3 regions of the Hydrogenophaga sp. NH-16 genome follow, and region 1 is predicted to be linked to each of the others. Evidence: predicted binding sites of a transcription regulator. Region 1 holds the regulator's gene; each other region holds the start of a gene.
The links. Region 1 encodes LexA, which represses DNA repair genes until DNA is damaged. Its sites were predicted from a motif close to ACTGTATNNNNATACAGT; they were not measured.
Positions count from the first base shown of each region.

Region 2: a site for LexA is predicted at 2,831-2,848, ahead of DD542_RS01415 (PA0069 family radical SAM protein). Genes of this name have one in related genera too.
Region 3: a site for LexA is predicted at 1,693-1,710, ahead of imuA (translesion DNA synthesis-associated protein ImuA). Genes of this name have one in related genera too.

Region 1 is NZ_CP029344.1:2,686,143-2,691,120, reverse strand. Features, by position in the region: gene DD542_RS13020 (Trm112 family protein) at 1-136, shown strand, start outside; gene kdsB (3-deoxy-manno-octulosonate cytidylyltransferase) at 133-915, shown strand; gene adk (adenylate kinase) at 1,042-1,698, shown strand; gene DD542_RS13005 (asparaginase) at 1,773-2,711, opposite strand; gene lexA (transcriptional repressor LexA) at 2,828-3,508, shown strand; gene DD542_RS12995 (hypothetical protein) at 3,641-3,991, shown strand; gene DD542_RS12990 (D-2-hydroxyacid dehydrogenase family protein) at 4,039-4,978, shown strand, end outside.
Region 2 is NZ_CP029344.1:294,711-299,688, reverse strand. Features, by position in the region: gene DD542_RS01430 (alpha/beta fold hydrolase) at 1-326, opposite strand, end outside; gene DD542_RS01425 (alpha/beta hydrolase) at 329-1,204, opposite strand; gene DD542_RS01420 (wax ester/triacylglycerol synthase family O-acyltransferase) at 1,214-2,737, opposite strand; gene DD542_RS01415 (PA0069 family radical SAM protein) at 2,872-3,966, shown strand; gene DD542_RS23825 (oxidoreductase-like domain-containing protein) at 3,963-4,148, opposite strand; partial or broken gene DD542_RS23820 (DUF1653 domain-containing protein) at 4,203-4,433, opposite strand; gene DD542_RS01405 (response regulator) at 4,458-4,978, opposite strand, start outside.
Region 3 is NZ_CP029344.1:1,932,719-1,937,696, forward strand. Features, by position in the region: gene DD542_RS09385 (metallophosphoesterase) at 1-609, shown strand, start outside; gene rpoH (RNA polymerase sigma factor RpoH) at 620-1,576, opposite strand; gene imuA (translesion DNA synthesis-associated protein ImuA) at 1,732-2,520, shown strand; gene DD542_RS09400 (DNA polymerase Y family protein) at 2,465-3,772, shown strand; gene DD542_RS09405 (error-prone DNA polymerase) at 3,782-4,978, shown strand, end outside.

The DNA of each region.
Region 1 (4,978 bases):
CGAGGCCCAGGAACTGATCTCTCGCAGCGCCCGCCTGGCCTATCCGGTGCGCGACGGCATTCCCATTCTCCTGGAGCACGAAGCCCGGACACTGAGCGACGAAGAAGCCGCTCGGCCACCGGCGCCCACCGCATGAGCGCGGCTGTCCGGACACCGGCCTTCAGCGTGCTGATTCCGGCGCGCATGGCCTCCAGCCGCCTCCCAGATAAACCTCTGGCAGACATTGCGGGCCTGCCCATGGTTGTTCGTGTGGCCCGGCAGGCGCTGCTCAGCGGCGCCCGCCAGGTGGTGGTGGCGGCCGACGATCCCCGCATCCTGAGCGCCTGTGCGGAGCATGGCGTCACGGCGCTGCTCACCCGTTCCGACCACCCCTCCGGCAGCGACCGGCTGGCCGAAGCCTGTGAACTGCTTGGCCTGGCTGACGACGAGCTCGTGGTGAATGTGCAGGGGGACGAGCCGCTGGTGGACCCCGCGCTCATTGCCGCAGTGGCCACGCAGCTGGCGCAAAGGCCCGATTGCGTGATGAGCACCGCCGCCCACGCCATTGAGCAGGTGGAAGACTTTCTCAATCCGAACGTGGTCAAGGTGGTGCTCGACCGGCGGCAGGTGGCGCTGTATTTCAGCCGCGCGCCCATCGCCTGGTGGCGCGACGGCATGTCGAACGGCCAGCCGCTCAGCCTGCCTTCTCCGGCCCCTTGGCGGCACATCGGCGTCTACGGATACCGGGCGGGTTTCCTGCGCCGTTTTCCGTCGCTGGAGCCGGCACCGCTGGAACTGACGGAGTCGCTGGAGCAACTGCGCACCCTATGGCACGGTGAGCGCATTGCGGTGCATCTCGCGACCCATGCGGCCGCTCCCGGTGTGGACACCCCCACGGACCTGGAAAGGGTCCGGGCGCTGCTCCGGAAGTCTTGAACTGCGACACTGTCTGTAAGGCAGTGTCGGGGTAGGCCATGCTATCCTCGTTCGACCCTCGATACCGGGGCCAGCTCAGCCGCGGAGACAGGCGAGCACGAATGAAACACTGATACAAGGAAGACGATGAGACTGATCCTGTTGGGCGCTCCTGGTGCGGGCAAGGGCACACAAGCCACCTTCATCTGCCAGAAGTACGGCATCCCCCAGATCTCGACCGGCGACATGCTGCGTGCCGCCGTGAAGGCTGGCACGCCTCTGGGCATGCAGGCCAAGGCGGTCATGGACGCCGGTGGCCTGGTGAGTGACGACCTGATCATCAACCTCGTCAAGGAACGCATTGCCCAGCCCGACTGCGCAAGCGGCTTCCTGTTCGATGGCTTCCCGCGCACCATCCCGCAGGCCGACGCTATGAAAGCGGCCGGCGTGAAGCTGGACTACGTGCTGGAAATCGACGTGCCGTTCGACGCCATCATCGAACGCATGAGCGGCCGCCGCTCACACCCCGCCTCAGGGCGCACCTACCACGTGAAATTCAACCCGCCCAAGGTGGAAGGCAAGGACGACGTCACCGGTGAACCGCTGATCCAGCGCGACGATGACAAGGAAGAAACGGTCAAGAAGCGCCTGGAGGTGTACAGCGCCCAGACCCGACCGCTGGTCGACTACTACAGCCAGTGGGCCAGGACAGATCCGGCCGCCGCCCCCAAGTACCGCGCCATCAGCGGCACCGGTTCGGTGGATGAGATCACAGCCCGCGCGTTCCAGGCCCTGGCCGCCTGACCCAGCTCCCACTCCTCCTGCAAACCCGGCAACTTGCCGGGTTTCTTTTTTTGTCGTTGCAACGGGCTGGCGCGTCAGGGTTCCAGCAGCGAGAGTGCCAGAGCCAGCCGCGCCTTCACAGGGGGCAGTCCGGCGGAGTCGGGCATGGGATTGGCCGTGTCAGGAATCACACGCCCTCGGGCACAGCGCGTGGCCCTGACCACCCGCACACCACGGGCCATGGCCTCCGACAAGGCCGAGGCCAGCGACTGGTGAACCGTGCCGTTGCCGGTGGCAGCCACCACAATGCCCTGCGGACGCAGTGCCGGGTCCGCCTGCAGCAGCGCGCGAACGATGGAGCCGTCGGCATCGGCATGGCTGGTCACCAGTTGGACGCGTGGCAGCGCATCGGCCCGCAGCACCCGCGCCAGCAGTGCCTCAGAACGCTCGGCGGTCGGGCGGCTTGCAGGAGCATGGAACCACCGGACCTCGCCTTCTTCCACACACGCCATAGGGCCGGCATCGCCCGAATCGAACGCATCCACCCGGTAGCTGTGAACCTTGGTCAAGTGCTCGGGCGCGTGCACCAGCCCCGCACAGACCACCACACACCCTCCGACCTCGGGATGACCCGCCACGGTCACGGCATCCAGCAGGTTCTGAGGGCCATCGGGCACAAGGGCGGTGGCTGGGCGCATCGCGCAGGTGAACACCACCGGCTTGCGGGGCTGCAGCACCGTCTGGATGAAAAAGGCAGTTTCTTCCAGCGTGTCGGTGCCGTGTGTGACCACAACGCCGGCAACCTCGTCGCGTGCAAGGTGGTGAGAGAGCCGAAGCAACAGCCGCTTCCACAGACCGAAGTGCATGTCCTTGCTGTCCACCTGGTCCACCTGCTCCACCTCCAGTGGACTGCCTTGCAGCGCTGGAACGCCCTCCAGAAGATCTTCCACACGAACCTGCCCTGCCACATATCCCACGTTATCTCCTGCCCGGGCGGCCCGTCCGGCGATCGTTCCGCCAGTCCCCAGGATCACGCAAAAGCCTCTGTTGTTGTCGTTCACTTGCCAAGTCTCCGAAACTGTTTAAAAATACAGATACTGGATGTGCAAACAGCCCGTCCAGCCGCATCCCGCCTAACCACGAGGTTGACATGATCGAGTCGTTCCCGCCCAAGCTCACGGCCCGCCAGCAGCAAATCCTGGAGTTGATCCAGAACGCCATTGCCCGCACCGGCGCTCCACCCACCCGCGCAGAAATCGCCACCGAGCTCGGATTCAAGTCGGCCAATGCGGCCGAGGAGCACCTTCAGGCGCTCGCACGCAAAGGCATGATCGAACTGGTCAGCGGCACCTCCCGCGGGATCCGTCTTCGCAGCCGGGATCTGCAGGCCATCAACGATCAGCGGACTCATCAGCTTACACTGCCGATGCCCGGCCTTTCTCAGCTCATGCTGCCCCTGATCGGGCGGGTGGCTGCCGGCTCACCGATCCTCGCTCAGGAACACGTCGACCAGACTTATCACGTCGAGCGCAGCCTGTTCCAGCGCACACCTGACTACCTGCTGCGCGTGCGCGGCATGTCCATGCGCGACGTCGGCATCCTCGACGGCGACCTGCTGGCCGTGCAGTCCGGCAAGGACGCGAAGAATGGGCAGATCGTGGTGGCCAGGCTCGGAGACGATGTGACTGTCAAGCGTTTCATGCGCCGCGACCACCAAATCGAGCTGCACGCGGAAAACCCGGACTACAAAACGATCGTGGTGCAACCGGGTGAACCCTTCGAGATCGAAGGCCTCGCCGTGGGCCTGATTCGCAACAGCTTCCAGATCTGACCCGCTGGGTCGGTGCCGCCCTCGCAGGTGGCGGGCGTTTTGCCAGAACAGCACACTGTCCTTGGCAAACCCTGCGAGAGCGGCTCTTCCGAACCAATCCTGCCTGTGTCCAACCCCTTTCCGGAGTTTCACATGGGAATCCGCATCACCTCCAAGACCTGGCGCGCTCCGTTGCAGTTGATCGACAACTGGCTGCCGTCACCTCCTTGTCCCAACAAGACCCGCAAACCGCTGCCAACGTTGATGCAGCGGTTTGTCAGGGCCGGATGGTTGGCCAACAAGCAACCGAAACAGTCGCTGTCGGCCTCTCACGGCGCTTCCATGGACGAGGTGTCGCGGCCCTCACAGACAGCAACCATCCGCTTGAAGCACACCAGCCAACCGGATCGAAGCGCTTGCCTGGTGATTTCAGGGCGCATGGCCGATGTCTGCGCCGAACTGGACCGTCTGGCCGCTCTCGAGCACCGCACCGAACCCGCCTGACAGCTCAAAGTCTGTACAGAATGCTCATGGCGGCACAATAGTGCTCCATGAACATCGTGATACTGGACGACTATCAGGACGCCGTCCGAAAGCTGGATTGCGCAGCGCGCCTCGACCCCTATCCCGCCAAAGTGTTCACCAACACGGTCAAGGGGGTCGGGCAACTGTCCATACGGTTGCGGGATGCCGACATCGTGGTCCTGATCCGGGAAAGAACCCCGGTATCCCGTCAACTGGTTGACAAGCTGCCTCGCCTGAAGCTCATTGCGCAGACGGGGCGTATCGGCAGCCATATTGACGTCACTGCCTGCACCGAACGCGGCATCGCCGTGGCCGAAGGCACAAGTTCCCCGATCTCCACCGCCGAGCTGACATGGGCTCTGGTCATGGCGTCGATGCGGCGCATTCCCCAGTATGTCGCAAGCCTCAAGCACGGTGCCTGGCAACAGTCGGGGCTGAAGTCATCGTCCATGCCCGCCAACTTCGGCCTCGGCATGGTTCTTCACGGCAAGACACTCGGCTTGTGGAGCTATGGCCGCATCGGCAAGCTGGTCGCTGCTTACGGCAAGGCCTTCGGCATGCAGGTGCTGGTCTGGGGTAGCGATGAGTCCTGCCGGCAGGCCGTTTCCGACGGCTTTGAGGTCGCAGCCAGCCGGGAAGATCTCTTTGAGCGTTCGGATGTGCTCAGCCTTCATCTTCGACTCAGCGACCGCAGCGCGGGCTGTGTCACGCTGGAGGATCTTTCTCGCATGAAGCCGACCGCTCTGCTGGTCAATACATCCAGGGCCGAACTGATCGAGGCCGAGGCCTTGCTGACCGCGTTGAACCGGGGGCGCCCCGGCATGGCCGCCATCGATGTTTTCGAATCAGAGCCGATTCTTCAGGGGCATGCGCTGCTCAGGCTCGAGAACTGCATCTGCACGCCTCACATCGGCTACGTCGAGCTCAGCAACTACGAGACCTTGTTCTCGGCTGCCTTCGACAATG
Region 2 (4,978 bases), 2.4 Mb from region 1:
TCGATGTCGAGGGCGTCGAGCACGCCCAGCGCGTCGCGCGCCATGTCGGCCAGCGAGTAGGGGCTGTGCACCGGCAGATGCATCGCGTGGCGCAGCCCGGCCAGCGCCATGTTGGGCACCCCGGCGGCGTCGAAGCCCTGGCTCAGGCCGATGTCGCGGTTGTCGAAGCGGACCACGCGAAAGCCTTGCCGCACCAGCATCTGCACCATGGTCTGCGGCCACGCGATCAGCTGCATGCCCAGGCCCATGATGAGCAGCACCACCGGGCCATCGGCGGGGCCCTGGTCGTCGACCTCGATCCGGACGCCGTTGGCTTCGACCTTCATGCTCAGTACCAACGGGTCAGCGCTTCAGGCTGGTGCGCCACCTTGAAGAACCAGCGCCGCGCGCCCTGCACGTCGAAGCGCCGCCAGTGGTCAGGGTCCTGGCGCAGGCGGTCGGCGATGGCGTACATCGCCATCGGGTTCATGCCCATGCCGATGTGGCTGGCGTGCACCTCGATGTTTTCGGTGTGGGCGTGGCGCATGGGGTTGATGCTGCACTGCCAGGCCACCACGCCGTCGGTCTTGCTGTAGATGGAGGTGGTGGGCACCGGCGGTGGCCTGCGCACCTGGGCCAGCAGTTCCTCGTCGTGCGGGTGCTGGCCGCTGACCAGCTGGTAGAAGCGCCAGGCGTTGGTGGCCTTCGGGTGGCCGGTGAAGGGCGTGCCCAGCGTGATCACGCAGCGCACAAGATCGGGCAGCTCCTTGGCCATCTCGCGCGCGTAGATGCCGCCCAGGCTCCAGCCGATCAGGCTGATCTTGCCCCGGTGTTTCTTGTGCAGCGCCTCGATGCGCGCACGGCAGCGTTCGAGCACGCCGTCGCGTGGGCCGAGGTTGAAGCCCTGCTCCCAGCCGTAGGCGGTGTAGCGGTGCTGCCTGAGGAAACGGCGCAGCGCCAGCGTGCTCATGTCGTTGGCGCCCAGGCCGGGGAACACCAGCACGGCGTGGCCGTCGCCCGAGGGCATGCGGGAGAGCCAGGGCGAGACGGCGGCCAGCGCCATCGCCTCCCAGGGGGCGCGGGCCTCCAGCATCATCAGCCAGAGGCCGGGCGGCACGGTGTGCAGCTCGGCGTCCGGGTCCGTCGGGTCGGGAGGCGCGGGCTGGCGGCGGTGGCGGGTGGAACTCATGCGTGCGCAGACGCCGGGCGGCGTCGAAATGGGCATCGGGCCATGTTAGCCAGCGCGCGGCTTTTTCTTTGGTGCGGCGGCCCTAGAGGCGGGTCGCTTGCGGGACACGGGGCCGGGCTTCACCGCGGCGGGCGCTGCGGGCACCGGCAGCGTCCGCAGCTCGTCCAGGGCCGCGTCCACCGCCTGCGCCAGCGCCCGCACATCCGGCAGCGCTGCGGCGTCGGCCATCAGCCCGAAGTCCATCGCGGCATCGAAGCTCTGCACCGTGATGTTGAGCGCCAGACCGTGCACCACGATGCTGGTCGGGTGGTTCGACCGCACGCGGGCGCCCGCCAGGTACAGCGGCACCTGCGGCCCGGGCACGTTGGAGATGACCACGTTCGCCACCTGCGGCAGGCGCTCGGCGGCTTTGGCCTTGCCGTAGAGCGAGGCCGCGGCCTCGATCAGCCAGGGCACGCCGATGGACGGAAAGTCGGTGGGCAGGATGCTCTTCATGCGGCCCATGGTCGACTTCATCGCCCCGGTGGCGGCGCGGATGTGCGCCAGCCGCTTGGCCGGGTCGGCCAGGTGCGTGCCCAGGCTGACCAGGCTCATCGAGGCCTGGTTGTCGGCGCGGGTGTCGCCGGCCTCGCGCAGCGAGATCGGCACCGCGGCCACCAGGCTCTTGCGTGGCAGTGCGCCGCGCTGCTGCAGGTAGGTCCGCAGCGCGGACGAGCAGAGCATGAGCACCCCGTCGTTGAGCGTGGCCCCGTGCGCGCGCACCAGGGTCTTGAGTTCGGCCAGCGGCACGCTGGCGGCGGCGAAGGCGCGCGCGGGTGTCACGGTGGCGTTCATCGGCGTGGCGGGCGCCAGCGTGACATTGCCCGAACCCTGGCCCAGCAGGTTCTTGGCGCTGAGCACGCTCCTGGCCGTGCCGGCGACGGTGCCCAGCGTGGCCGGCAGATCGCGCACGATGCGCGCCACCTGCACCGCCTCGTGGCTCAGCGCGCCGCGCAGCATCTCGACCATGTCGAGCCGGAAGGTCCTGGTGCGCCGGGAGGGGCGGATCTCGATGTCGCGCGGCTCGGGCGTCAGGTCGAACAGCACATTGGCCAGCGCCACCGCGGCCTGGCCGTCGACCGCCGCGTGGTGCAACTGGGTGACGAGGCCCACCTGCTTGCGCCCTGCGGCGCTGCGCGGAAGGCCTTCGATCACGTGCATCTTCCACAGCGGCCGGTGGCGGTCCAGCAGGACCGGGTGCAGCAACGAGACCTGTTCCTCCATCAGCGTACGCGCGTCGGCGCGGCGGGCGCTGCCGCTGGGCAGCCGGATCTCGACGATGTGTTCGTTGAGGTCGGGTTCCGCATCCACCCAGGCCGGGTTGGCCATGTTCAGCGGCATCCACCACAGCCGGCGGCGCAGCACCGGCGTGGCGGGCAGGCGGGCCGCGATGTGTCGCCGCAGGTCGTTCACATACCGCCCGCGGTGGCCGGCCGGCAGCTCCAGCAGGTGCATGGCGCCGACGTGCATCGGCATCTCCGGCGTTTCCAGGTAGAGGAAGGTGGCGTCCAGGCCGGAGAGTTGTCGCATGCCCATGGCGTGTCCCGGTGTGTGTTGGCGGTTGCCGGCCATTGTGGGCCACCGCCGCAGCGCGGGAAACCGTCGCCTGTCTCTTGCGAAATGACTGTATTTATGTACAGTATCCATCCCGACCCTGCACCGCCATGAACGACGTCCACATTCCCCTGCACGCCCTCAAAGGCCGCGGCGTGTCCCACCGCCAGCCGCACCGCTTCGAGCGCGATCAGCGCGCCGCCTTCGACGACGGCTGGGGCACGCTGGACGAGCAGCGGGCCGAGGGCGAGGAGGCTGTGGCACCGGCCACCCAGGTGACGTTCGAAGAGGCGCGCAGCGCGATCACCACCAACGACTCGCCCGACATCGGCTTCCGGCTCGGCCTCAACCCCTACCGGGGTTGTGAACACGGCTGCGTCTACTGCTACGCCCGGCCCACGCACAGCTACCTCAACCTCTCGCCGGGGCTCGATTTCGAAACGAAGATCGTCGCCAAGCGCAACATCGCCGAGCTGCTGCGGCGCGAGCTGCTGGCCCCGCGCTACCAGTCCGACCTGCTGGTGGTGGGCACGGTGACCGACGCCTACCAGCCGGTGGAGCGCGAGCTGCGGCTCACGCGCGCGGTGCTGGAGGTGCTGAGCGCAGCGCAGCACCCGGTGGGCATGGTGACCAAGGGCAGCGGGGTGGAGCGCGATCTGGACCTGCTGGCGCCCATGGGGCAGGCCGGTCTGGCGGCCGTGTACGTGACGGTCACCACGCTGGATGCGAAGCTGGCCCGCGTGCTGGAGCCGCGCGCCGCCGCGCCGCACCGGCGGCTGCGCACCATCCGCACCCTGGCCGAGGCGGGCGTGCCCACCGGCGTGAGCGTCTCGCCGCAGATCCCGTTCCTCAACGACGACATGGAGCGCGTGCTCGAAGCGGCCTGGGAGGCCGGCGCGAGGCGCGCGTTCTACCAGGTGCTTCGCCTGCCCTGGGAGCTCTCGCCCATGTTCCGCCAGTGGCTGGACCTGCACTACCCCGACCGGGCCGAGCGTGTGATGGCGCGGGTGCAGGACCTGCGCGGCGGCAAGGACTACGACGCCGACTTCGCCACGCGCATGAAGGGCCAGGGCATCTGGGCCGACCTGATCCGCCAGCGCTTCGTGAAGACCTGCGACCGCCTCGGTTTCAACCGCGAGCGCGAGCCGCTGGAACTGAGCCTATTCCGGCCGGCGGCGCTGCGCGGGCAGGGGGATCTGTTCTAGGCCTTGAGCAGATCGAGTGAATCCACCCGCCAGTGGTGCATCGCCTCGTAGAAGCCTTCCCACACACAGCCGTTGCAGCCACGGCCGCAGCAGCTGTCGGGCTCGGGGGGCGGCGGGCGCAGGGCGGTGTCCAGGTCGGTGCCGCGCTCCCGCTGCGCGCGACCGCGCAGGTGGGCGATCAGGGCGCGGGCGGTGGCCAGGTCGCCCAGCGGCACCCGCGCCGGGTCGTGCGGGGTGAAGCGCGGCTGTTCCTTGCCCTCGAACACGCCGCGCTCGGCGAACATGGCTGCCGGCCGCACCCACAGGCCGAAGCCGCCGTAGAGCGCGCGGTACAGCGTCATGCCCTGCAGGGTTTCGCTGCAGCGTACGGTGTCGATCACGTCGTACCAGCCGCCCTTGTAGTGGCGGTACAGGCCGGGCGGGGTGGCGTTCAGCGGGGGCAGGTCGTGGTCGGTCGGCGCGGTCATGCAGGAACAGAAAACGGAAGACGCTCAGTCGTCGGCGATCAGCCGGCCCATGCGGTGGGCCAGTTCCACCGCCGACGCCACGCCGAGTTTGTCGAAGATGTTGGCGCGGTGGAACTCCACTGTGCGCTGGGCGATGCCCAGGTGGTCGGCGATGTTCTTGTTGTAGTGGCCGGCCAGCAGCTCGTCGAGCACCTCGCGCTCGCGCGCGCTCAGCGCGGCCAGGGCCTGCTGGAAGCGCAGCTTCTCCCGCGCCTCGGTGTGCAGGCGCACGGCGGCCTGGCAGGCGGCCTCCACCTTGTCCACCAGCTGGTTGTTCTGGAACGGCTTTTCCAGGAAGTCCCAGGCGCCGTTCTTGACCGCGGCCACCGCCATGCCCACGTCGCCGTGGCCGGTGAGGAAGAGCACCGGCCAGGGCCAGCGGGCGGCCTTGAGCTGCTCGAAGGTGGCCAGGCCCGAGAGCGGTTCCATGCGGATGTCCAGCAGCACCACGCTGCAGGCCCGGGCCAGTTCACCCAGCTCGCCGCGCTGCAGCGCCTGCACGAAGG
Region 3 (4,978 bases), 750 kb from region 1:
CGCCTCAACGCCATGGATGTGGACGCGGTGATCGTCGCGGGCGACTGGACGCACGAGCCGACGCAGGACCTGCGTGCGGGCTTCGCACCGCTGGCGCGTCTGCGTCATCCGGTCTGGGGCGTGCTGGGCAACCACGATGTGCAGGCGCCGGGGCCGGACCTCACCGCGCCGCTGCGCGAAGCGCTGACGCAGCACGGTGTTCGCCTGATCGAAGGGCAGGCCGTACCCTGGAAGGGCTGGGAGCTGGTGGGCCTGGACGACCAGTGGGGCGGGCGACCACAGCCTCAGATTGAGCGCCTCTGGCCAGGCGGCCTCAGCAACGACTCCACGCGGCGGCTGGTGGTGGTGCACCAGCCCGACACCGTGGCCCTGCTGCCGAAGGGCGCGGCGTTCCTGTCCATGGCCGGGCACACCCATGGTGGGCAGATCTGGATTCCCGGTTTTTCGCCCTGGTTCCTGCGCAAGACCAATTCCCTGCAGCCCTGGTGGAACGGGCTGTACGGCACAAGGGCCGGGCAGCTGCTGGTGACGCCCGGTGTGGGCACCATCGGCCTGCCGGCGCGGCTGGGGGTGCGGCCGACCATCGACCGCATCGATCTCGTGCGCTGAGCCCGCAGGCTCAGGCGAATTCGGCCAGGGTCTTGCGCATCTTCTTCATGGCCGCGACCTCGATCTGGCGGATGCGCTCGGCGCTCACGCCGTATTCGGCCGCCAGTTCGTGCAGCGTCATGCCGCCCGAGCCGTCGTCGTTCACCTTGAGCCAGCGCTCGGTCACGATGCGGCGCGAGCGGTCGTCGAGCTCACCCATGGCCTGCGCGATGCCTTCGGTGGCCAGCACGTCGCGCTGGGCCGATTCGATCATCGCGGTCGGTTCGTGGTTGGCGTCGGCCAGCCAGGCGATCGGGCCGTAGGTTTCTTCGCCATCGTCGGCCGGCGAGGGGTCGAGCACCACGTCGCCGCCGGACAGGCGGGTTTCCATCTCGCGCACTTCCTCGGGCTTGACCTTGAGGTCGCGCGCGACCACGTCGATCTCGCTGTCCGACAGGGCTTCGCGGTGGGTGTCGCCCTCGGCGGCCTCGGCGCGAAAGCCCTGCTTCATCGAGCGCAGGTTGAAAAACAGCTTGCGCTGGGCCTTGGTCGTGGCGACCTTGACCATGCGCCAGTTCTTCAGGATGTATTCGTGGATCTCGGCCTTGATCCAGTGGATGGCGTAGCTCACCAGGCGCACGCCCTGGTCGGGGTCGAAGCGCTTGACGGCCTTCATCAGGCCCACGTTGCCTTCCTGGATCAGGTCGCCGTGCGGCAGGCCGTAGCCCAGGTACTGGCGGGCGATGGACACCACCAGACGCAGGTGCGACATCACCAGCTGGCCGGCGGCTTCCAGGTCGTTGTGGTCGCGCAGGCGGCGGGCGGCCGACTGCTCTTCTTCGAGCGTCAGCAGCGGCATGCGGTTGACGGCGGAGATGTACGCATCCAGATTGCCCAGCGGCGGCAGCGTCAGCGAACGGTTCCACGGGCTGGCGACGGCCAGCGTGGTGGTCGGCAGGGCGGCGGGGGCGAGCAGGGTGGTGGACATGTGAAGAACCTCCTCAGTGGTCTTGCAGAAATGTTAGCACTCTCTATGAGTGAGTGCTAATTGAATGGTTCCATGACCGTGATATCCGGGGGTGGACAATCGGTTCGATTTCTTTTACTGTACATAAAAACAGTATTTGAATCCTTGCTGCCACCATGCCCACCCCGTTCATCCGCCCGTCCGGCGATCTGCCGGCCAGCCTGTCCGCCCTCGTCTGGCGCGGCGATGCGCTGGGCCGGCCGGTCACGGCCAGCTGCGCCAGCGGGTTCGGGGCGCTTGACGCAGCCTTGCCGGGCGGGGGCTGGCCCGGATTCGGGCTGACCGAACTGTTGTCGAGCCCAGCGGGTGCCCTGGAGTTCCGCCTGCTGGGGCCGGCGCTGGGCCGGGTCTGTGCCGCCGGGCGGGAGGTGGCGCTGGTCGGGCCGCCGCAGCCACCGCACCTGCCGGGTCTGATGCCGCACGGCGTCACAGCCCGGCAGCTGGTCTGGTTGCAGGCCGATACCCCGGCCGAGCGCCTCTGGGCCACCGAACAGCTGGTCAAGGCCGGCAGCTGCGGGGCGGTGCTGGCCTGGCTGCCCCAGGCACGGCCGGCGCAGCTGCGGCGCCTGCAGGTGCTGGCCAGTGAGCACGAAGGCCCGGTGTGGCTGTGCCGGCCGGCAGTCTCAGCGCGCGAATCGTCGGCGGCGCCCCTGCGCCTGCTGGTGCGTCCGGGTGCCGGCTGGGCCCTGGCGGTCGACGTGATCAAGCGCAAGGGCCCACCACTGGCGCACACGCTGCAGCTGCCGGCGCTGCCGGCCGGGCTGTCGGCGGCGCTGCCGCCCCGGCTGCTGGACCTGGACCTGGGCCATGGAGCCGCCGACCGTTTCCCTGTTCCTCGCGAGGCCGACCATGCTGTGGTCCGCACTCCGACTGCCGAGCACCGACGACCCGCCGTCCCCCACTGACGCGGCGCTGCAGGCGCTGGCGGTCTGGGCGCTGCAATTCACGCCCCGTGTCGCCATCGCCGAAGAGGCCGTGTTGCTGGAGGTGGCGGCCAGCCTGCGCCTGTTCGGCGGGCGGGCGGCGCTGCGCGAACGGCTCTGGGGCGGGGCGCAGGAACTGGGGGCGGTGGCCCTGGCCTGGGCACCCAACGCCCTGGCCGCGCTGGCGCTGGCGCGCGCGGAGGTGGAGGACGGGGTGTCGCCGCCGCTGGCGCGCGCGCTGGACGCGCTGCCGATGGCGACCCTGAGCGCCGTGCGGCCGCACCAGCCGACCCTGGCGCGCATCGGCTGCCGCACGCTGGGCGATCTGCGGCGGCTGCCGCGCGCGGGGCTGGCGCGGCGGTTCGATGCGGCGCTGCTGGCGGCGCTGGACCAGGCCTACGGCCGCGCCCCCGAGACGCACGTCTGGGTCACGCTGCCGGCGGTGTTCGATGCGCGGCTGGAGCTGCCGCACCGGGTAGACAGCGCGGAAGCCCTGGTCTTCGGCGCGCGCCGCCTGCTGCTGCAGCTTGCGGCCTGGCTGTCGGCGCGGCACAGCGGCGTGACGGCGTTCACCCTGCACTGGGCGCACGACGCGATGCGCTCGCGCGGGGTGAGCGAGGGCGGGCAGCTGACCGTGCGCACGGCCGAGCCCACGCGCGAGGCCGGGCACCTCGCGCGGCTGCTGGCCGAGCACCTCTCGCATGTCGCGCTGGCCGCCCCGGTGGGTGATCTGCGGCTGACGGCCGAAGGCGTGGTGCCGCTGGCGCCGCAGAGCGCGTCGTGGCTGCCCGACGACGCCCGTGGCCGGGAGCCGATGGCCCAGGTGCTGGAGCGGCTGGCGGCGCGGCTGGGCGAGGACCGGGTGGTCCGGCCGCGGCTGTGTGAGGACCACCGGCCCGAGGCGATGGGCCGCTGGCAGCCGGCCGCGCAGTCGCTGCCGCGCGAGACCTGGCCGGTGGCGCCCGCCGGCCCGCAGCCGACCCTGCTGCTGGACCGGCCGCTGAAGCTGTTGGTGCGCCAGCACCGGCCGCTCTACCAGGGCGAGTTGCAGCTGCTGCTCGGCCCGCAGCGCGTGGAGGGCGGCTGGTGGGACCGCGACGAGGCCAACGGCCACACCCGTCACGCGGTGCGCGACTACTGGGTCGCCCGGTCGCCGCTGGCGGGGGTGCTGTGGGTGTTCCAGACACGGCTGGCCGACGAACCGGCCTGGTATCTCCACGGTGTGTTTGCCTGAAGAGTTGCCATGTCCCTGCCCGATTACGCCGAGTTGTTGTGCTGCTCCAACTTCACGTTCCTGCGTGGCGCCAGCCACGCCGAGGAGCTGGTGCTGCGCGCCCAGGCCATGGGCTACACCGTACTGGCCGTCACCGACGAATGCTCCATGGCCGGCATCGCGCGGGCACACGTGGCCGCGAAAAAGCACGGCCTGCCGCTCATCGTGGGCAGCCAGTTCCTCGTGCGGGCCGACGGTGACCCCAGCGGTGACTTCACCCTGCTGCTGCTGGCCACGAATCTCAACGGTTACGGCAATCTCTGCGAGCTCATCACGCGGCTGCGGCGCTCGGCCGACAAAGGCACGTACCGGCTGCGCCTCGGCGATGTGAACCCCGAGATCCTGACCGACTGCCTGGCCATCGCCGTGCCGCCGCGCGGCACCACACAAGACCAGTGCAACGCCACCGCGCGCTGGTTGCTCGGCACCTTCCTGGGGCGCTGCTGGCTGGGCGTGACGCAGCTGGGCCGGCTGGACGACGCCATCCACCTGCACCGCCTGCGCGAGGCCGGCGCTCTCACGGCCGTGCCGCTGGTGGCGGTGGGCGATGTGCACATGCACGTGCGCTCGCGCAAACCGCTGCAGGATGTGCTGACCGCCATCCGCATCGGCCGGCCGCTGACAGAGTGCGGCTTCGCGCTCGCGCCCAACGCCGAGCAGCACCTGCGCACCCGCGTGCGGCTGGCACAGAGCTTTCCGCCCGATCTGCTGGCCGAAACTCTGCACATTGCCGGCCGCTGCACGAAGTGGTCGCTGGACGAGCTGCGCTACCAGTACCCGGCCGAGGTGGTGCCCGAAGGCCGGACGCCGGCGCAGCATCTGCGTGCGCTCACCGAAGCCGGCGCCGCCGCGCACTGGCCGGCGGGTGTGCCGGGCAAAGTGCGCGACCAGATCGAACACGAACTCGCCCTCATCACCGAGCTGGGCTACGAGCACTACTTCCTCACCGTGCACGACATCGTGGCCTTCGCGCGTGGCGAAGGCATCCTCTGCCAGGGCCGTGGCTCGGCCGCCAACAGCGCGGTCTGCTATTGCCTGGGCGTGACGGCGGTGGACCCGGCGCGCTCCTCGCTGCTGTTCGAGCGCTTCCTCTCGAAAGAGCGCAACGAGCCGCCCGACATCGACGTGGACTTCGAACACGAGCGGCGCGAAGAGGTCATCCAGTAC